Regions from separate parts of the Yersinia enterocolitica subsp. enterocolitica genome, predicted to be linked through region 2. Evidence: predicted binding sites of a transcription regulator. Region 2 holds the regulator's gene; each other region holds the start of a gene.

Region 1 (7,721 bases), 2.9 Mb from region 2:
TCCCCATCGAACCGGCTGCCATTTCACCATCACCTTTGCTGGCCTCAATGGGGTTAGCTAACACACTGAGGCTGAAGGTATCTTTTAATCCCTGCCAGGTGGCACCAACTGCACCGGACAATTCACTCAATAAATTAAAGTTTTCAGCATCAAAAGGCTGGTTGTTAATTTGCTCAGCGGTGTAAAGGGTATTCAGTGTCCCCACCACCACTTCTTTCGCCATCGCGCCAGTCACCAACCCAACGGTTGCCTGCCAGTTATCTTCATGGATCCCCATCGGGGCCAGTAACGGAGTCAATACTTTACTGACAGAGGCCAGTGCTGAATCATTGATGCTATCCACCGCTTGACCACTAAAAGAAAAACTATTCAGGCCACCGATAAAAATACTGGCGATAACAATCACCTTCCCGGCGCGCAGAACAAAGCCTTTTAGCCGCTGCCAGGTTTGTAATAATAGGCTTTTGAGGTGTGGCACGTGGTAAACCGGTAACTCCATCACAAAGGGTGATGCTTCACCGCGCATGATGGTGTATTTCAGTACCAATCCAGTGAGGATGGCGACGGCAATACCTAACAAATAGAGAGAAAAGACGACACTGGCTCCATCCTGGCCGAAGAATGCGGCGGCAAATACAGCAAATATAGCCAGCCGTGCGCCACAGGACATAAACGGTGCCATCATGATAGTTATCAAGCGCTCGCGTTGAGCATCCAAGGTACGTGCGCCCATAATCGACGGCACATTACAGCCGAAACCGACAATCAGTGGCACAAAAGATTTACCCGGTAACCCCAGCGCCTGCATCAACCGGTCCATAACAAAGGCGGCACGGGCCATATAACCGGAGTCTTCCAAAAAGGAGAGGAACAGGTACATCATGCCAATTTGTGGCACCAGTGGTAGCACGGTGTTGATACCGCCGCCGACACCTTGAGCCAGGAAGATAGTTAGCCACTGCGGGAAATGCAGTGTATAGCCAACCCACTGTATCCCTTGAATAAAGATGGCAGCAGAGCCGATATCAAATATCGGTTGTAACGCCCCGCCGATATTAATGGCTAAGACGAACATTAAGTACATGACAAACAAGAAGATAGGTACACCTAACCAGCGATTCAGAATCACTTTATCAAGCACTTGGGTCAGGCGATTTGGCTCAGCTTGCTGTGAGTTACCGACGATATCGCAGATACGGGCAATGCTTTGATAGCGGGCATCGGCGATCACCAGTTCCGGATCTTCGTGCTGGTTTTGCCGCAGATTTTCACGGGCCAGTTCCACGATAGAAGGGGAGATGCCAGCGCGAGCCAGGCTATAGATATCACCCTCTAATATTTGCAGTGCCAGCCAGCGACGCTGCTGCACTGGCCAGGACTCAGGCATCGCCTGCACCAACTTATCCACTTCACTAAGTAGCACCGACGGGTAGTTAACCAGCGCCTTGAAGGGAACAGGCTGAAGCTCATCAATGCTGTTTTTTAATTCATTGATACCCTGCCCCCGCGTAGAAACCAGCGGAATAACCGGGCAGCCCAACTGCTGAGAGAGTGCTTCGATATCAATATCAATGTGCTGACTTTTGGCGATATCCAGCATATTGAGGGCCACGACACAGGGGATACCTAACTCTATCAGTTGCAGTGTCAGATAGAGATTGCGCTCCAGATTGGCGGCATCAACCACGTTAATCAACAAGTCCGCTTCGCCGCTCAAGATATAGTGGCAAGCAATCTGCTCATCCAGCGAGGTTTGTTCAGAAATGGTGGTGAGTGAGTAGGTTCCCGGCAGGTCAACCAAAGTCACCTGATGCTGTGCGGTGCTGAAGTGGCCCTCTTTGCGCTCAACAGTGACCCCGGCCCAGTTACCTACCCGCTGGCGAGCCCCAGTTAACTGGTTGAAAAGGGTAGTTTTACCCGCATTGGGGTTGCCAATTAGGCCAATTGTGAGTGCTTTCATGATCCAACGTGATATCAGTAAATTAAAGTCAGCCTATGCAAGGTGGTTTTGATACATCACCTCACAGCCAGAATAAGAAGTTAATTTGAAATATTAGGGTTGCAGGTCTAGCGTCAGTAGGTCTAAATCTTTTTTACGCACCACCAGACTGACTCTGCGGGTTTCTATCTGAATGGGATCACCTAATGGCGCCAGGCGGACAACATTAAATGAAGAGCCGGGAAGCATACCCAGTGATAATAATTTTTGTCGGTAAGCCGGGCTAATTTCAGGTGAGAAACCAACAATTTTGTAGGAGCGCTGTGGGATCAGATGCATGTAAGCCTCTCGTTATAACGCATTAGCAAACCAGAGTTCAGAGAAATTCCACCACTAATAAATAATGATTAAAATAATAATAGTAAGAATCGTTTTCATATTCAACTCAGGTTAAAGGCTCAAAAGTAAATATTCATTACGATTTCATTTTTAAAATTAATGAGTCTGATTTCTATTTGCGCTTGTTTTACCACCAAATTAGCACGATCGCAAATGCGAACGATGAGTTAAATCAGTTAACCGAATGTTTCTATAAGCTGCTGTCCACAATAAGAAATACTGATGATTAACATAATCACTTCACTATGATTTGAATCAAATAACATTCATATTTTAATTAACATATGGAATGTTATCGTAATTATTTATAAATTAAGTGTAATAACGAACTAAATTAAACTTCATGTTAAATATGATGTTAAATCAGTTAAGTCTACATCTGATTTAGTGTGATAGAACACCGAAAAAAGAATTGCGTGCTAATTAATTTAAAAGATAACGCTGCGATCTTATAGAAGAAAAAAATATGAGAAGTGGTACTCAATATGGTGTTAAGGATGAGTTTGAACTTACAAATTCGATGAATTAAGAACAATGACAAAGGGCCACAGAATCTGGCCCTTAACTTGAGATATCAGCGTTTTTTAAATGCTGCCGCTAGTGCATCACTCATGGCGCTGTTGTTGCTGCTGCTGGAATGGTTGCCGCCAGAGTTGCTATCTGTGCGCCCTTTAGCGGATGGGCGACTATTGGATTCATTGCTATTACGCGGCCGACTGGCACCACGATTGTCATTAGCGCGGTTCTCACCACTATTACCACGACGTGAACCACTTTCACCCGGCTGTTCATCAAGTCGCATACTCAGAGCAATACGTTTGCGCTGTAAGTCCACTTCCATCACTTTAACTTTGACGATATCACCGGCTTTCACCACTTTATGCGGGTCATCGACAAACTTGTCTGCCAGTGAGGAGATGTGCACCAAACCATCCTGATGGACACCGATATCGACAAATGCGCCAAAGTTGGTCACGTTAGTTACTGAGCCTTCGAGGATCATCCCCGGTGTCAGATCATTCAGTGTTTCCACGCCTTCGGCAAAGGTCGCGGTTTTAAATTCAGGACGCGGATCTCGGCCCGGTTTTTCCAACTCGCGCAGGATATCTGTGACGGTCGGAACGCCAAATTTCTCGGTGGTGAAATCGCGGGCGTTGAGGCTACGTAATGCTGTGGCATTGCCCATTAAGTCCTGCAATGCTTGCTCGGTAGCTGCCAAAATACGCTCAACCACCGGATAGGCTTCTGGATGCACCGTTGAAGCATCCAACGGGTTATCCCCGTGGTTAATACGCAAGAAACCGGCGCACTGTTCGAAAGCTTTTGGCCCTAAGCGGCTGACTTTCAGCAATTGCTCGCGGTTATGGAAGCGCCCATTTTCATCACGCCAGTTCACAATATTCTGCGCCATCATGCGGGTCAAGCCAGCCACACGGGTCAGTAATGGTACTGACGCGGTGTTCAAGTCCACACCCACGGCGTTTACGCAGTCTTCTACTACCGCATCCAGCTTTTTCGCCAGTTGGCTTTGGCTGACGTCATGCTGATACTGACCAACTCCGATAGATTTCGGGTCGATTTTAACCAGTTCAGCCAACGGGTCTTGCAACCGGCGAGCAATAGAAACCGCGCCACGAATGGACACATCCAGATCAGGGAATTCCAACGCGGCCAGCTCTGAGGCCGAATACACCGAAGCGCCAGCCTCACTGACAATGACTTTCTGCGCCGTCACCGCCGGATACTGCTGTTGCAGCTCGGTAAAGAAGCGCTCGGTTTCCCGTGATGCAGTGCCGTTACCAATCGCCACCAGTTCAACCTGATGTTTGATACACAGGGCAGCCACCACGGCAGCGGCTTTAGCAGCCTGCCCAGTATGAGGGTAGATGGTATCGTAGGCAACCAGCTTACCGGTAGCATCAACCACAGCCACTTTCACCCCAGTACGCAGACCAGGATCGAGGCCCATAGTGGCGCGCATCCCCGCCGGAGCGGCCATCAGCAAATCTTGCATGTTACGAGCGAATACATTGATAGCCTCGTCTTCCGCTCGTTCACGCAGGGTGCTCATCAGCTCGGTTTCAAGATGCATCAGCACCTTAATACGCCATGTCCAGTTGACCACGGCTTTGCGCCAGTTGTCAGCCGGTGCATTATTCAGGCGCAAATCCAGATGGTTGATAATGATCTGCTCGCCCTGACTTTCACGAGGAGGTTCATCAAACTGTGGATCGGGGTTCAGCGCCAGTTGCAACACCCCTTCATTACGGCCACGGAACATTGCCAGTGCGCGGTGAGAAGGGACTTGGGCGATAGGTTCGTGGTGATCGAAGTAATCGCGGAATTTAGCACCTTCCAGCTCTTTGCCTTCCACCACTTTTGCTACCAAATGGGCGTTTTTCCACAAATATTGGCGCACTTTCGCCAGCAAAGTGGCATCTTCCGCAAAACGCTCCATCAGGATATAGCGCGCCCCATCCAGTGCCGCTTTGGTGTCTGCCACGCCTTTATCGGCGTCGACATAAGCGAGGGCGACCTGTTCCGGATCTTGCTGTGGGTCATTCCATAGGCTGTCTGCCAAGGGTTCCAGACCAGCTTCAATCGCAATCTGCCCGCGGGTGCGGCGCTTTGGCTTATAAGGAAGATATAAATCCTCCAGCTCAGTCTTACTCATCGTGCCGTTAATAGCACTGGCTAGCTGCTCGGTGAGTTTGCCCTGATCTTCGATTGATTTAAGAATGGTTTGGCGTCTGTCTTCAAGTTCGCGCAGATAACCCAAACGGCTTTCCAACTGGCGCAGCTGGGTATCATCCAACCCGCCGGTAACTTCCTTACGATACCGTGAAATAAAGGGCACGGTATTACCTTCATCCAGCAGGCTTATCGCGGCAATAACTTGCTCCGGTCGCGCCTGTATTTCGCTTGCAATAATGCTGCTCAGTTGTTCATTCATAAGTCTGATATCAATTTTGATAGAGGAATAGGGAAAAAATCATAGAGGACAGTTATACGGATTGCGGTAAAAAATTGCCAGTACTGCGGTGATCCCGGCGAGCCAGAGAAAGTATTGTGAGACATTTCCACTTTGCAGCAGGAAAGCCAGCAGCCTCATTCCCAGCATATTGCCTAGCGAATCACCCAGTGTCACTGACAGTGATAGCAAACCAAAATAGGTCGCGAAACTGCCATGGTCAGCAAATGCAGCATTATTTGCATCTGCGCTGGGCATGTACACCATCAGAGCCAGGGAGAAAACCCCCGCCGCCCATAGAATCAGTACCCTATCCTGCGCAAGATAAATTAGGAAAAAAGAAACAGAGAATAGCATCAGAGTGACGGCAGGATAATAAGATGGAATATGCTGATTAATATAGAGATTAACCCAATGCTGCAACACCATGACACATAGCGCTTCCACCATAAAAAATAGTGTCAGATGACTTTCGTCATCCAATGTTTCGCGGGTATAGAGGGGGATGGTGGAATAAAGCTGGGCATGCAGCATCCATAACAAACTGTTGACCAGCAGGAAGCGGCAGTAATTGCGATTTTTAAAAACAAAAATGGTAGCAATTGGCAGCATCGGCTGAGGGCGTTTCCAGAACCGCATCAATGAGTGGCCTAAGCAGATCGACGGCTACGGTGGCCTTCACCCAATGGTTGATGCAAATAAACATCCAGCAGGTGGCATTGCCAGAGATAAAGCGCTTCAGTAAAACCATAGGCGAATTTCAATGCTGCCCCAGCAATAGTTATCGGCAAGGCACCATAGCAAGCTGAGAATAAACTTAATGAATTGAGATGGTCATACTCTTCATCGGTTTCGGCATGTGTTATCAGCGGTATGACAACATCGTCATGCAAAGCATGTTGAGCTGCTACATGGTGATAAAACTGGCGAATTTCCTCGACTCGCCGCGCCGTTTTCTCCAGAACGGCCACGCAACTTTTATAGACGAACGGGTGCTGTTGAGCCGCCATCTGCAAGAACCGGCAAATGCCCTGAGTGCTGGGAAGCGGCAATAAGTTTTCTTCTAATTCTGGCAATTGATGAGCATGTCGAAAACGCGTTGCGCTGACTTTAAACAAATAAGGATGATCCCATTCAGCAAGATCGGTAATGGTCAGCAAGACCCCTGCTCGTAAGGCTGTATTGGTTGATAGCGTAATATGAGGTAACAGTAAGGGCTTAGAATCATCCATACGTGTTCGCTCCATGGTGTAACGTTATACGAACTAAGACATAAACTAACCTCCCTCATGTTCCAGGGAGGTTTCGGTTATTATTGGTCGGCGGCCGGACGAGGTGTGTCTTGTGCCGGTAATTTGGTTTCTAGAATAATGATTTCCATTTTTGTACTCTCCATTAGGTAAATAAACTCATATACAACATTCAGTTAATGAATATTAACAAGTGGTTGACCACTCACTTCTTGTTCTAAATTTCACTGGTTAAAAAGTCAACAGAGCCAGTTTCAAATGAGAGAAACTACAGATCTCTTGTGAGCAAGATGCAACGCGAAAGTGGGGGGCAACCCATTGGATAATGGGGAAATCAACTTATTGCCAGAAAGTTTCGTTATTGCGTTATATTGCGTGGTATTAAACCCAACCATAATGATTGGATTAGCGAATGGCTAAAAGCAACTACATAACCCGCGAGGGCTGGCAGGCGCTGGATCGTGAGCTGCATTACCTATGGCGAGAAGAGCGGCCGGTGGTGACACAAGCGGTATCTGAAGCAGCGGCTATGGGTGACCGTTCGGAAAATGCCGAATATATCTACGGTAAGAAGCGCCTGCGGGAAATTGATCGTCGGGTGCGCTTTCTAACCAAGCGGCTTGAAGTGTTGAAAATTGTTGATCCCGATCCTCGCCAGGAAGGGAAAGTCTATTTTGGTGCCTGGGTGCGGGTTGAAAATGAATCAGGAGAACAGCGCATCTTCCGTTTGGTGGGGCCAGATGAGTTCGATCCGGCGAAAAAATGGATTTCTATCGATTCACCGGTGGCCCGAGCCTTGATAGGTAAACAGGTCGATGATGAGGTGACGGTTCAGACACCAAATGGTGAGGCGACCTACTGGATTCTAGATATTCGCTACCGCCCATTTGATGAAAGTGTTGATAATTAAGCCTGACAATAAGCTTTGTAACAATTTCGACTAGAATGTATACCATAAATTGCTGTCTGTTAGAGTGAGTTTTTCTAACAATGTGTAGATTCGGGCAATACGGCCTTTGGGAGTAATAAAATGCAAGAGAATCACAAGATTCTGGTCGTTGATGACGATATGCGCCTACGCGCGCTATTGGAACGTTACCTGACAGAGCAAGGTTTCCAGGTGCGCAGTGTTGCCAATGCTGAACAGATGGATCGCTTGCTA
Region 2 (7,721 bases):
CCGAACCACTACTCACCCGGTTAACGGACTCGGTTATCAAGCTATCAATCTCTTTTGCCGCTTGAGCACTGCGCTGGGCCAAATTACGGACTTCACTGGCAACCACCGCGAAACCGCGACCTTGTTCACCTGCTCTGGCCGCTTCAACGGCAGCATTCAGTGCCAGAATATTAGTCTGGAAAGCGATACTGTTAATCACTGTTGTAATTTCAGCTATCTTACGTGAACTGGCTGAAATCTCATCCATGGTATGAACCACATCAGCCACCAGCGCCCCGCCTTTTTTGGCGGTAATAGAAGCATTAGCTGCCAATTGGCTGGCATGATGCGCATTATCTGCGTTATGTTTCACCGTTGCCGTCAACTGCTCCATACTGGCGGCCGTCTCTTCCAATGCGGCGGCCTGCTGCTCAGTTCGCGATGATAAATCTGTATTACCGGCTGAAATTTCTGCCGCCCCGTGATAAATCCCATCAGTGCTACTGCGGATAGCTTTTACCGTATTGGCCAAACTGGCTTGCACATCACGTAGCAGCGGAAACAATTTGCCAACGCAATTACGACCAAAATCGGTAATGGGCTGGCCCAGCTGGCCGGAAGCAATCACGCGAAAATGTGCACGAATATCATCCAATGGGCGAACCAGGTTAGCCAACAGGTAGCGATCGGTTGCCAGTAAAATCACTAATCCGGCCACTAAAGCAGAAATTAATGTCATGCTGCTCACTTTTGTCAGGTGAGCAAACTGCTCTTTAGCCACCCCGATAGCCTTGGATGCAGCTTGATTAAAATTCTCCGCAACAGAGCCATATTGCCGGCTCAGCGCTGGCACTGTCTTTTTAGCTAAATCCTGATAGGCCGCGCTATTGTTCGCCATTGCCGCCTGATACAGCGGAGTGACACCTTGATCAATTAATCCGCTCCACCCATCAATCACCCCATTTACCAATGTAGGATCAATCTGTGCATGGTCAATGGCTTTAAACTGCGCCAACTTCTGTTTCAGATTTTCAAGTGCTGCATTGGATGATTTGAGTTCCTTATCTGCATCCGCAATATTGCCGCTCTGACGGTAATCGACTGAGCGGGCAAGACGTGTCACCATCCGAAAATATTGATCCGTCCCCTGATTGACCAAATTCATGTTTTCAACCAACACACTATTAGCATTAGAGGATTGAGTCAGTTGATTCAGCGATAGCAACGTATAACCAGATACACCGCCCCATAGCAGGCAAAATGCCCCAAGCACCCAAAGTAACGCGGCTCTGATAGAAATATTTCTTAAAAACTGCATGTTTGTTCTCCTTCACTGCAAATTGCAACCATTCGGTTACACCGCTGTTATCGGCAATGAGGTTATAAGGTTGAGCCACTCACAAAAATTTAATATCGCATAATCTTGATATCGGCCGGACGAGGTTTTCTGGCACTATATGGCCCTATACATGTGTTATATTATTGGGCCAAACGCTCAGTAATTTGCATAACAATTTGAATTTAAAAGGTATTAAGTTATATGGCAACTGTAGGCATTTTCTTTGGCAGCGATACTGGCAATACCGAAAACATTGCCAAGATGATCCAAAAGCAACTGGGTAAAGATGTTGCTGAGGTTCACGACATTGCCAAAAGCACTAAAGAAGATTTAGAAGGCTTTGATATTCTGCTCATCGGCATCCCAACCTGGTATTACGGTGAAGCTCAATGTGATTGGGATGATTTCTTCCCGACACTGGAAGAAATTGATTTCAACGGCAAATTGGTGGCTATATTTGGCTGTGGCGATCAGGAAGATTATGCAGAATATTTCTGTGATGCGATGGGAACCGTGCGCGATATCATCGAACCACGCGGTGCTGCTATCGTCGGTCACTGGCCAACCGCTGGCTACCACTTTGAAGCGTCTAAAGGCTTGGCGGATGACGATCACTTTATTGGTTTAGCCATTGATGAAGATCGTCAGCCAGAATTGACAAATGAGCGCGTTGAAGCTTGGGTAAAACAGATCAGCGAAGAACTGAATCTGGCCGAAATTACCGGTTAATTTGTCATGTCGGAAACGCGGGGATGAAATTTAATATTGCCACGCGTTTCCGTTGCTTCTATCCCTCTGGTTATACTCTGTTAAGCCACCCACAAATCCGCACTTTCATCCGTGCAAAATGAAAATAAACTGCTACAAATTTGTAACCTTATACTTTGCAGTCATATACTTAAATTATGCAACAATCCCATTCATCAATACATTGCATGATTAATCGGGCAAAGTGTGCAATTATATCTTTGTTAACAACCACGGTTTTCATTTGGGGCTAGCAGTTCTATAATGAGACGCAATTGAGAATATTGCGCCACGGATGTCATAGGCTGAACAGCCTTAATTTGAATCGATAGTAACAGGACTGAATCCGCATGACTGACAACAACAAAGCCTTAAAAAACGCAGGCCTTAAAGTAACACTGCCACGGCTTAAAATTCTGGAAGTGTTGCAAGATCCGGTGTGCCATCACGTCAGCGCGGAAGATCTTTATAAAAAGCTGATCGATATCGGTGAAGAAATTGGTTTAGCAACGGTTTACCGTGTACTGAACCAGTTTGATGATGCCGGTATTGTTACCCGCCATAATTTCGAAGGCGGCAAATCAGTCTTTGAGCTGACGCAGCAACATCATCACGATCATCTGATTTGCCTGGATTGCGGCAAAGTGATCGAATTTAGTAATGAATCCATTGAATCGCTTCAACGTGAAATTGCTAAACAACATGGTATCAAGCTGACCAATCACAGTCTGTATCTGTACGGCCACTGTGAAAGCGGCGATTGCCGTGAAAATGAATCTGCGCACGATAAAAGATAATGTCGTTTTATCGCGTTGACTTATAAAGATTTTAAGCGCTGCTGAAATAAATAATCCGCAAGATGGCCGCCTTTCCCGCTCAGTTACCCAAGTGCAACTCGGTTGGGAGTCAGGTGGTCATTCTTATTTATACCCTTCACCCTTGAAGCCGCTGGGTTGTTAGTTATTCTAATTCCCCCTAATCACTGACGTAGGTGATTTATTCGCTTGCCACCCCACTTATCTGCAATTCCAATGACTTTGGGTATACACCCTATTGCTACCTCCATAAATTTAAAACAAAAAAAACCCCGGACTTGCCGGGGGAAAACCATCAACTCAACTTCACTTAATAGTGTTTACCTAAACCTCAGCAAACAGGAGTTAACATCAGACACAGCACTTTGACAGCAATAATCAAACCTTAACCGGCTCCGCACGACTACTACGTTTACCATCCGGGCTGGTGGAACGAATCAATACGTCGCCACTGACTTTCGGTTGTGCTTTGGCATCATACTGCTGCCATTGTTTTCCGCCATCAGTGGAATACTCGATAATCAGACCCGGTAAGGAGATATTAGCTTCCAATTCCCCGCCAACAACTCGCGCCCCTGGAACTGGCAAGCGATAAGCCACTCCGGCTTTATCCAGTTTCGCCAATTCACGTTGGCCCATAATATTGGCAAAACGCTGCCAATCGGAACTCAACGCCTTGGTGTCAACCCTATGCGTTACGCCACCTTGGTACTCACGACCGGCTTTATAATCCTGCTCCCAAGACGCACGATGCCAGGCACGTTCGGCCAGTGGTAATACTCGAGGGAAAATCATGTATTCCATTTGTTCATCAGTTCGTACTGTTTCATTCCATGATTGAACGGAAATACCGTGCACACCCGGCCAAGGTTTATCACTTTTAGCACTGAAATGATTACCGTCACGGTCGACCGATGTTTCCGCGTTTTGTGGCATATTATCCGGCGCGAAACTAAAGACTTTGGCTTCGTCGCTGAAGCGAGTCGCCCAGTAATAACCGCGCTCATTTGGGTTAACTTCATATGGCATGTCGAAATAGACATAATCCGGATTCGACGCGACCACTTCATAGCCTTTATTGGCCCAATCATTGATTGAGTCAGCGCCGCCCCAATAGAGAGTATCCCAGAAGTTAACGCCAACACGTTTAGTGGCAAAGTCTTTCGACGACTTGGCATCTTTAAGGCCATCTTGCCAGGCTTGCATTTTCTCAATGCCATGGGCATTCACCAACTTGCTGACTTCAATCGCAAAGTGGCTGGAAAGATGCTCAACATCCTGAATTTTGCCTTGCTTGACCATATCCTGACAAACTTGCGATTTAGCCCACGGCTTATCTTCCACACTTTTATCAATAATGCCCTTGCCCGGCTCAATGGTGCCATTTTTATCCTGGAACCCTGCCCCCAGACGGATGTTCTTCGCCTCATCACCACCAAAATGCCAGGTGGTCAATGGCATACCGGCTTCTTTGTGCATCTGCGCCATTTCGCCGATCACTTTGTCGACAAAACGTTTAGACGAATCCAGACATGGGTTGAGATAACTTTTGCGTTCATAGAACTGAACAGAAGTCGTGTTGGAATCATCTGTCGGGTCAACCAGGCGGAACTCGTTGGCTTCTTTTTCCTTACCCTGCTTCATCAAATTGTTGTAACGAGCTTCCATCGAGACGACGGCTGCACGCGCGTGGGCGGGCATATCAATCTCAGGAATGACCTCAATTTGGCGGGCTTTCGCGTATTTCAAAATGTCGATGTAATCATCACGGGTAAAGTGACCCGAGCCCAAATTATTGCTATCCGGGCCTGAGCCCAATTGCGGCAGTAAGCAGGTGTTTTCCGTTAAATCGTGGCAACGCTTGCTGCCCACATCGGTCAGTTCTGGCAGGCCTGGTATCTCAATACGCCAGCCTTCATCATCACTCAGATGGAAGTGGAATTTGTTCAGCTTGTAAGCGGCCATCTGATCAAGCAAACGCAATACTGCATCTTTAGTTTTGAAGTTACGCCCTACATCCAGGAAAACACCACGGTATTCAAAGCGTGGCGCATCTTTGGCATCCAATGTCGCAATCTTCTTGCTACCATCAGTCGGTACTAAAGAAAGAATGGATTGCAGGCCGTAAAACACACCTGTTGGGTCAAAACCAATCACTTGCGCGCCCTTTTCACCGATTTTCAGCTCATATGCGCCTGAAACGGCTAAGTCACCTTTAAAGGCAGACGGCTGAATCAAGGTTTTAATCGGGAACCCCGTTGCACCCAACTTCAAGCCAAGTAATGCAAAACGCTGCGCCGCCGCCTCAGCAGCCGGTTTGGGCAAAGTGCTCAGGTCAAGCGCCACACCTTGACTCAAATCGGCATCTTGTTGGTGAACCTTCACTTCCATTGGTGTCGGGATAATCTGCCCGCGCAGGTTAGCTGCCGTTAATGTTTTCACGGCCTCATTTTTGACGAAGCGAGATTCCGGTGTCATTAATACGTTATTGTCGTCTTTAGTACGCTTCCACTGATCGCCCGTAAACTGAGTCAGATATTCATTAATATCTTCAGTATCAGTACTTTTCAGAACTTTTGGTTTTGCATCACCCGAAGTGGCATACCAGCGCGGCATAAAGTCGGTGGCAAATAACTGCCAGTATTCGCCGGTGATCGGGATTTCAACCGCCTGATTGGCAGGGAAACCAGTAAATTTGGCGGTAGGTTCAATTTTATGTAGATCACCCGTCAGGTGAGTAATTTTAAACTGATCATTATCTACGGTGAGAATTTGACGAATACTATGGAAGTAAATGGCCCAGTCCTGGCCTTTGATCTCATCCCCAGTATTGGTCAGAGTAATCACTACTTTATTACATGATGCCCAGTCAGCTCCCAACTTGGCGCAATCTACGCCATTTTCAGCTGCGCGGTTATCCAACACTTTATAATTAACTGTCAAAGCGCTGAGTTGATCAACAATCTGTTGATTGGCGGCATCTGCATGGGCAGCGCCCATCAAGCCAAAGGTTGCGGTGATTGCCGCTAACGCATTTAATCTGAATTTGTTCATCACTAACCTCATCCATAATGAATAACCGCTGCCAAAGTCGCTACTGAAGTATTGCCGCTGACAGAATTATTGTTAGATCAATCGTTGTTAAAACAATTATTGTTAAATCAATTGTTGTTAAATCAATTGTTGTTGCGAATTTCTTGCCAAAGTTTGCCGCACTGCGCGTCATAGGCTTGACCATTGCCAGTGTGGGCCGCATCAATACAGCGCTGGTAATCCAGTACCCGTACTGTTTCTTTGTCGGTAAAGGCTTGATGCGCCTTCTCTTGTTTCAAAACGTTCAGTACCGCTTTGCAAGGGATCAGCCTTTCTGGTTGACCTTCGCTAGCATTGATACAAGCGCTGTATGCTTGCTTAAGTTTGCTGTCTTCCGGCTGAATGGGAGTTTGTGGGGCACAAGCACTTAATCCCATGACTGCGGCGATGATAAAAAGGATTTTTTTCATGGTGGCACTCCATTATGTCCCCGGCACAGCGGCCGGGGATGGCAATCAAAAGGGGAAAAATCAGAAGATCGTAAATGGTGCAATCACGATGAATTTAACGTCTTTTTCATCCTGGAATACGTTGCCGAAACCGCCACCATAACTTGGAATGTTGGTGTGGTTGTCGTACATGGTGTAGTGCAGTTTGAATAATGTGCCTTTAGCACGGCCTTCTTGCAGGGTGTAAAGAATGTCAAAGTTCCATGCAGATTCTTTCAAACGGGTATTTTGGTCATAAATTGGGTTGGTGCTCGGTTTGGCATCCCAACCATAAGCATAGGAAGTCCCGACTGACCAACCGGCCAAATTCCAGTTTTTCAGGTCATACATCACGCCACCAAACAACGCTTTTTCACCGTTGGCGTTAAAGTCAGAGCGCGAATCCCACCACACGTCTAAGCGACCATTGGAGGTGGCGTAGCCCGGAGTCATACGTTGCAAGAAGTAGCCTTGGTTGCCGTCAGCTTTGGCCCAGGTACCTTCCAGACGCAAATCAAATGGCCCGGTGGTGTAACCCAGAGTCAATGCTTGCAACCAGGCAAGACCGTCATAGACGTCATTAACATCTTTGAAGCCGCCATCAACTTTGTCTTTTGCACCATAGAACTGATAAGACGTCCGCAGATCATTACCCGCAACCGGGAAAGCATAAGAGGCTTTCGCAAAGTATTGATCCATGTAATCTTTGGCTTGACCGAATGCTGCTTCCAGTACTAGCTTGTTTTTAAAGTCATATTTGGCGCCAATTGAGTGCAGATAACTGATACCAGTTTTGCCATCAGCTTGACGGAAGTTGTACATGTTCTGATACCACGGCGCTTTATATTCATCAGTCCACATGTATGACATGGACAATGCGCCCGCCGTATCAAAATCAAATTTCGCACCACCTTCAGCACCGCGGTAGGTGCCCGGCATAAAGCTCCAGTGTGGGGCTAGCAGGGTCTGACCAGTGGGTTGGATATAACCACCACGCGCCCAGAAATCACCTAATTTGAATTTGGCGGCGGCTTTGTAAATACTCACACCACTCTTATCGCCGGTCCATTTTTCGTCCCAACGGGTTTTGGCATCACTGAAACCAATTTCGTTTGGTGCCGCTGGGCCACTGTTGGTCATTTCAACTGCGCCGAAAGCGGCTAAGTCGATACCGAACATATCTGCGGCATAACCGGAAGAGAAGTCCAGATTGGCGTTAAATGTGGAGTGGTGCAGGTTAGCGACATACTTGCCATACTCTGCGCTACCTGGCGTTAAATCCTTACGGTCACGCTGACGCTGCCAATAGTAAATACCACC
Region 3 (7,721 bases), 2.5 Mb from region 2:
TGGCGGAGATTCGGCGTTGAAGTTGTATGAGCAGTTGTCGGTTATCGCCCCAACATTGGTGATTAATTATGATGATAAGAGTTGGCAAGAGCTGGCGGTTTTGCTTGGCCAGGCGACAGGGCATGAGGCCGATGCGCAGCAAGTCATTGCAACATTCACTCATCGACTCAATGAGGTAAAGCAGAACATTACGCTGCCACCACAACCAACCTCAGCCTTTGTCTATCAAGCGGCAGACAGTACCGCCAATTTGTGGACTGAAAATTCAGCGCAGGGAAAATTGTTACAGGAATTGGGCTTCACTCTGGCTCAGGTTCCTGATGCAGTGAAAGGCAATACCAGTATGGGTCACCGCAAAGATATTATTCAACTGGGTGGAGAGAAGCTGGCCGAGGGCCTGAATGGCGAGACTATTTTACTGTTCTCCGGCGATCAACCGGCAATTGATGCATTGAAAAGTAATAAGTTTTTAGCTCATACCCCCGCAATTGAACACAATCGGGTGTATGCCGCAGGCTATGATACCTTCCGGTTGGATTACTACAGTGCGAGTAAATTGTTAGCGCGGCTTGAGGAAATGTTTAAGGCTAAGTCTTAATCACTTTAAAGCGGGACGATAAAGAGAATATTAATGAGGTTAATGACAAAGTGCCAGTCACGGTGAAAACAGGTAGATCGTAAAGCCGCCGTACTTCTTTTGTTAAAACAAGCGTCCTTGTAGGCTCCAGCCCCGCCATCCGTGGCACGGACGCTTTACTCTTCAACCTGCCTTCACCTTGCAAGATCGGGTTTTTGAGGTTTGTCAGCAGTCTGATATTAATCTTACTTAGCATGGGGTTTTACCCATGCATTCTCATAATAAGTCGTGTTAACATATATTAGAAAATAATAATGATAATCAAAACTATAACTATTTATAAACAATCAGCATTTGTTAAAAAGAGTGACAATGCCAGCGACTGATCCCCCAAACCAATTTTCAGCAAAGCGGCTCAAACCTGCCCCTGATCTCGGTAAATGCACTCCACCTCGCCGTGGGCTTTGGCTACTAACCAGCATTGTTATATTGATGCTAGTGATGGCCGCCAGCTTGATGCTCGGCGCCAAAGCCATCCCATTTTCAGTGGTCTGGCAAAGTTTACTGGGCGAACACAGCAATGCTGACAGCATTTTAATTCTGGAGTCCCGCCTACCCCGCACCTTGATTGGTGTGCTCGCCGGTGCCGCCTTGGGGTTATCGGGTGCCGTCATTCAAGCACTGACTCGTAACCCACTAGCTGATCCGGGAATTTTGGGGGTCAATGCTGGGGCCAGTTTTGCCGTAGTGATAGGTATTACTATTTTTGGCGTTCATGCTATTCACGGCTATATGCTTTCGGCCTTTATCGGCGCGATGATCACCACACTGGTGGTGTATTGGGTAGGAACTCAGGGCGGCGGGCGGGTGAACCCTTTGCGTCTAACACTCTCTGGCGTGGCTATCGGGGCAGTATTACTCGGGATCTCGACCGGCATCTCATTGACACATCCACAGGTCTACGACCGGGTTCGCTTCTGGCAAGCAGGCTCGCTGGATATCCGTGATATGTCGGTAGTGGCGGCAGTCGCGCCCGCTATTCTTCTCGGCAGTGTGATTGCCTTACTATTGGCACGCCCTCTCAATGCCATGCATATGGGGGAAGATTTAGCCGCCGCAATTGGCGCACGCATTGCCCAAACCCAGTTTTGGGCCGTAGTGACAGTGACCTTGCTATGTGGTGCGGCTACCGCCGCTGTTGGCCCGATCGCCTTTGTCGGCCTGATGGTGCCACATATGGCTCGCTGGATTGTCGGGCCGAATCAATGCTGGATCCTTCCTTTCACCTTGGTAATGACCCCCATTTTGCTATTAGTTTCAGATATTGTGGGGCGCTTTCTGGTTCCCGGTGAATTACGAGTCTCCATCGTGACGGCGTTCATTGGCGCTCCTTTATTGATCTGGCTGGTTCGCCGTAATAAAAGGATGACCGCACTATGAAGCCCGCCACTCCGCCATGGCTATTTGGCCGCCCTGATGGCCCCATCAATCTACGCATCCAGCCCCGTAGCTTGATGGTCGGCGGGTTGCTGCTATTGGCCTGCTTGCTGGCGGCCATGCTGGCTTTAATGGTCGGTACATTACCGCTTACTCCGGGGCAAGTATTTGAAGCCTTATTCGGCCATGCCAGTGGGGCGGCGAATATTATCGTCAACCAATGGCGATTGCCCCGTGCTGTCATGGCACTGATTTTCGGCGCCGCACTGGGGATCAGTGGTGCCATATTTCAGTCTCTGGTACGTAACCCATTGGGTAGCCCCGATATCATCGGCTTTAATGCTGGCGCTTATACTGGCGCGTTGGTGGCGATTACTCTGTTTAATGGCAACTATTTTGAGATTGCCAGTAGTGCGCTGGGGGGCGGATTGCTCTCAGCTATCGCGGTGTATCTGTTGGCCTACCGCCAGGGAATTCAGGGCTTTCGGCTAATTATTGTCGGTATTGCCATGGGCGCAATGTTAACCGCATTTAATACCTGGTTGACTATCACCGCTTCATTAGAAGCGGCCATCACTGCCGCCGCATGGGGAGCCGGTTCTCTCAATGGTTTGACGTGGGCAAAGGGCCTGCCATCAGTGATGTTTATTGCCATCGCCGCCGTGGTGGCGATGTTACTGAGCCGCCGTATGCCGCTGCTGGAAATGGGCGATGATGCTGCGGGCGCTCTAGGTGTTCCAGTCGAAAAAACTCGTTTGGGCCTGATGGCTATTGGCGTCATTTTGATGGCTGCGGTCACTGCGGCGGCAGGGCCGATTTCCTTTATTGCGCTAGCCGCACCACAAATCGCAAAACGCCTGTCTGGCACATCATCAGTGACATTGACCGCTTCTGCGTTAATGGGAGCACTGTTATTGATTGCCGCTGATTTGTGCGCCCAACACCTGTTTTCACCTAATCAATTGCCAGTCGGTGTTGTGACTATCAGCATCGGTGGTCTGTATCTTATTTGGCTTTTAATCCGCGAGTCTCGACGATCATGAGTAATGCTAGTTCCACCACTTCACCTACCCCTCGCTTGTGGGCCGAGGCGCTGACTTTGGGTTATGACGGCAAGATAATCAGCGAAAACCTGAGTGTCGCCATTCCTGATGGTGAGTTTACGGTTATCGTCGGCCCCAACGCCTGTGGTAAATCGACGCTGCTGCGCGCCTTGAGTCGATTACTGAAACCGCAGGCGGGTCAGGTGATTTTGGATGGTAAGAATATTGCCAGCCTTGATACCCGGCATGTTGCGCGCCATTTGGGCTTATTACCACAAAGCTCGCAAGCACCGGACGGGATCAGCGTGCTGGATCTGGTGGCGCGTGGTCGTTACCCCCACCAGAAATTATTGCAGCAATGGACACAGGCTGATAAGCAGGCGGTCAGCGATGCCATGCAGGCCACTGGTGTCAGTGAACTGGCAGACAGGTCAGTGGATGCTTTATCAGGCGGGCAACGCCAGCGGGTTTGGATAGCTATGGTGCTGGCTCAGCAAACGCCATTACTGTTATTGGATGAGCCGACCACCTATCTGGATATCGCCCATCAGATTGATTTGCTTGAATTGTTTAGCAATCTTAATCAACAGCATAACCATACCCTGGTTGCTGTGCTGCATGATCTGAATCATGCCTGCCGCTATGCCACCCATATTATCGCCATGCGCGATGGAAAGATTGTCATCCAGGGAAAGCCGCGCGAAGTGATCACCGCAGATCTGGTGGAGCATGTCTTTGGTATGCCCTGTTTGATCATTGATGATCCGGTGTCGCACACCCCTCTGGTTATCCCAAAGGGGCGGTTTAAGGTGTGATTTAGGATTCAGTTTTATACCCTAAATAACTCGAATTGCAGGAAAGCGGCAAGCAAGTGAACCCCGATGAGCTTACTCAAGTAAGTGATTCGGGTGATTGAGTACAGCCAACGCACATGCAGTTTGAAGTATGACGGTTATAATGAGCGAGCAAGCAGTGTAATCCATCAATCAACCCACCGCGCCAGCACAGCGAATCATGCCCACCAGCATAAATCCGATAATGTAATCGATGCCCCGCCTGACGCAGCGCCTCGCTCATGGCCTCATTAACCTGATAAATCACATCTTCACGGCGACCCGCCTCCATAAAAATATCCAATGGATGATCATTACCCAAACCTTGGTAAACCTGTTCTGTCAGCCAGCCTTGACGCTCGGCAGTTCCGGCGGTCAGAGCTTTGAAATTATCAACATCCGGCCACCAGAAGGAACCGGACTGACTCAGCACACCACCAAAACGCTGCGGCCAATGTAATCCGGCATATAGCGAGGCCAACCCACCAAAACTTTGCCCTGCCACCACGGTACGCGAGGCCTGGTCAGTAAAGGGTTGTAGCGCAGCAACTTGCGGCAATAATTCTGTTTGTAGCGCTTGCCAAAAATCTTGATTGCAAGGCAACTCTACTGAGCGATGGGGCTGGTCAATAATGTCGATCAACACATACACACTGGCGGGCAAACGTCCGGCGTCAGTTTCATTATCCAGCACACCGAATATCGGTTGCCTGGTTGCCCAATACTGCCCATCAAGCAAGATAGCTAATGGCCGCTCGGCATTATCTGCCGTGCCGTGTGTGTGGTAAATCCACACATTGCGGCTGTTACCTAGCAATTCGCTATGCCAGGTAATCAATTGCAGCCGTTGCGTATCCGTTGGGAGTTGCTGGCCTGCATCAATCGGCTGCCAGGCGGTCTGAGGTATGGCATCAGCTAAATGCACCGCAGAAAGTGGCCTTCCGCGATAACTGGAATGGGGGGCGGTGTGATTGAACGGATCGTTTTGTGCCAAATCCATCAAGGAGATCCACCAATTACGCTGTGCCTGCCGGCGTTCTTGTGGCGTTCCCTCAGGTAAATTCAGGCAATGTTCCGCAGTAACCGGCATAAAACTGTAGCTGCCACGGAAATCAGATTCCACTTCAGCCTGCCAATACCAAACATGGGTTTGGCCCAGGCGTTGTAGGGTTTCAGGATGAGTACTGTGATGGTCTGTCACGCCGTTAACATCAATGTAGACACGACTATAAGTAGGTTCATCTGCCCCAGCTACCGGCTCCCGCCAAAGAAACGTCAGTCTGACTTTATCCTCAGATATCGGCTCCACCAGCGGCGTTCCCCACTGTGCAATCTGCTGCCACCACGATTCACTACCGGCTAAAGGGTCTGCTAACAAGCGCTGGCTATCAGGATGTTCATTTGTCGTGCTCACACTCAATCCTCTTGATTTCATTGCCCAAGTCTATTCACCACTCATCACGCCAATGTATGCCCACAAGGGGTCAGGTTAAATACATTTGAGGTTAATGACAAAGCTATTGATAACTCAGTGAGTAAAGGGTTTACCGCACCTCGGGGTACTTCGGTGGCTTACGCCACTACGACCCCAACGGCACGCTTCCCCTTAGTTTGACGTTGTCATAAATCTAATACATTTGTTATTTTTATATTAATACAAATAATATTGAGAAGTATTATTATTTGCAATAACATGGTGCGCATTCTTTCTTGAGCGTCACCTTATTCCCGAATATGTATAAGGATACAGCCGCAACTGATTGAATGGGCAGAAATCTTTTTTATATCCATACCGGATAATAAATAAATCTGGGTGGATCCAGCACTTTTATTATTGTATTTCCAGGTAGGGATAAATCATGTTTGATATTTCTGGCAAAAAAATGCCGAGGAAATTGCCATTCCGGGCAAACTACACCTCAAAAACCTTATTATTGACCTCCGCACTGATATTCATCCCCTCTCTACACACTTTGGCGGCAACTCGCGCGCAAGAAACGGCGGCAACAAAAGAAGATAAATTAGTGATAGTTGCCAAAGCGGGTAGCGGGCAACAAGATGCGGGTTTTGTCGCTAAAAATAGTTCAACCGGCACCAAAACTGATACTCCGCTGATTCGCACTCCGCAATCTATTTCCGTCATTACCAGCCAGCAAATGCAGGATCAAGGCGCAACTTCTGTTGCTCAAGCATTGCGTTATACCGCTGGTGTGGTGCCGGAATATCGCGGTGGCTCTAACATGAATGACGAAGTGATCATTCGTGGTTTCGGCTATGCACCGCGTTTTCTCGATGGCTTGAGCTACAACTCATTGGGTGGCGCACGGCGTGGTGGTCAGATTGATCCGTGGTTATTGGAGCGGGTGGAAGTGGTTCGTGGCCCGGCATCAGTGCTGTATGGCCAAGTCAATCCGGGTGGCCTGATCAATATGGTCAGCAAGCGCCCAACGGCTGAAAGTATTCACAAAGTGCAGGTAGGAGCGGGTAATAATAGCCTGGCGGAAGCCGCTTTTGATTTTGGCGGTGTCTTCGATGATGAAGGGAAAGTTCTCTATCGCCTGAATGGGATTGGCAGAACGCAGGATGATGCGGTGAATACCTACAAGCAGGAACGTTTTGCTATCGCCCCGGCAATAACCTTTATTCCGAATGAAGACACCACCTTTACCTTATTAACCAGCTACCAGAAAGAACCCAAAGCCGGTTCACGTAACTTCTTACCGGCGACCGGCACGGTATTTGGTACCGCTTACGGCAAAATACCTTACGATTTTAATGTCAGTGACCCGTCATTTGATCAATCTGAACGCGAGCAAACCTCAGTTGGTTATGCTCTTGAGCATTACATCAATGACACCTTTAAATTCCGTCAGAACCTGCGTTACAGCTATAACAAGCAAGACTATAAGTACTTGGTATTTATGGATTTACTGGCTGATAGCCGCACCATGACCCGCCGCCCACAAATTGAACGCCAGACAACCGCTGAGTTTGCAGTCGATAACCAACTGCAAGCTGATTTCTGGACCGGTCAACTAAACCACACGGTGCTCACCGGATTGGATTATAAACGCACCCGTATTGATAGCCGGTTCTATATGGGCACGGTACAGACAAAATATAATCTGGATTGGGTATCACCGGTTTATGGTCTGAATATCAAAGACAGTGACCTGTCACTGAATAGCAGTGATTTGACCAAACTGGATCAGGTGGGGGTGTATTTACAAGATCAAATCGAACTGGATAAGTGGAACTTCCTGTTGTCCGGGCGCTACGACTGGTCACAGTTAAAAACCATGAACCGTAAAACCGTCACCCAAGATCAACAAGACGATCATGCATTTACCGGCCGTGGCGGTGTGTTGTATGCCTTTGATTCTGGTATCTCACCCTATGTTAGCTACAGCACCTCATTTGAGCCAAGTACCGCCAAAGGTGCACCTGGCACCGGTGCATTAGACCCGGTCACGGCACGTCAGGTCGAACTCGGCATTAAATACCAGCCGCCGGGCAGCCGCACTTTGCTGACCACCGCACTGTATGATTTACGTCAGAAAAACATTAGCCAATACGATCAAGCACTGGCCTATAACGTACCAATTGGCGAAGTTCAGTCTCAGGGGATCGAAACTCAGTTAAACAGTGAGATTAACGATAATATCAACCTTATTGCCGCCTATACCTACACCAAAGGGAAAGTACGGGAAACTAAGACCGCCGCTGAATTAGGCAAAATGCCCGCTCGCACACCTAGCCATTCCGCCTCACTGTGGGGTATGTACAGCTTTGATAAGGGTGTGATTGATGGATTATCCACCGGTGTTGGCG

What was found. Region 2 encodes Fur, which represses iron uptake genes when iron is present. Its sites were predicted from a motif close to ATAATAATGAGAACNACTATCAA; they were not measured.
Positions count from the first base shown of each region.
Region 1: feoA (ferrous iron transporter A) is a predicted target of Fur. The motif match lies at 2,355-2,377, and genes of this name have one in related genera.
Region 3: FGL26_RS12515 (TonB-dependent siderophore receptor) is a predicted target of Fur. The motif match lies at 5,551-5,573, and genes of this name have one in related genera.

Region 1 is NZ_LR590469.1:3,059,637-3,067,357, forward strand. Features, by position in the region: gene feoB (Fe(2+) transporter permease subunit FeoB) at 1-1,960, opposite strand, end outside; gene feoA (ferrous iron transporter A) at 2,054-2,278, opposite strand; gene FGL26_RS14725 (Tex family protein) at 2,913-5,291, opposite strand; gene FGL26_RS14730 (MFS transporter) at 5,331-5,948, opposite strand; gene FGL26_RS14735 (hypothetical protein) at 5,960-6,541, opposite strand; gene greB (transcription elongation factor GreB) at 6,972-7,469, shown strand; gene ompR (osmolarity response regulator transcription factor OmpR) at 7,590-7,721, shown strand, end outside.
Region 2 is NZ_LR590469.1:117,895-125,615, reverse strand. Features, by position in the region: gene FGL26_RS00620 (methyl-accepting chemotaxis protein) at 1-1,297, opposite strand, end outside; gene fldA (flavodoxin FldA) at 1,520-2,047, shown strand; gene fur (ferric iron uptake transcriptional regulator) at 2,416-2,862, shown strand; gene FGL26_RS00605 (beta-N-acetylhexosaminidase) at 3,259-5,934, opposite strand; gene chiQ (ChiQ/YbfN family lipoprotein) at 6,057-6,383, opposite strand; gene chiP (chitoporin ChiP) at 6,444-7,721, opposite strand, start outside.
Region 3 is NZ_LR590469.1:2,616,174-2,623,894, forward strand. Features, by position in the region: gene fepB (Fe2+-enterobactin ABC transporter substrate-binding protein) at 1-598, shown strand, start outside; gene fepD (Fe(3+)-siderophore ABC transporter permease) at 950-2,017, shown strand; gene fepG (iron-enterobactin ABC transporter permease) at 2,014-3,057, shown strand; gene FGL26_RS12505 (ABC transporter ATP-binding protein) at 3,054-3,872, shown strand; gene fes (enterochelin esterase) at 3,949-5,304, opposite strand; gene FGL26_RS12515 (TonB-dependent siderophore receptor) at 5,750-7,721, shown strand, end outside.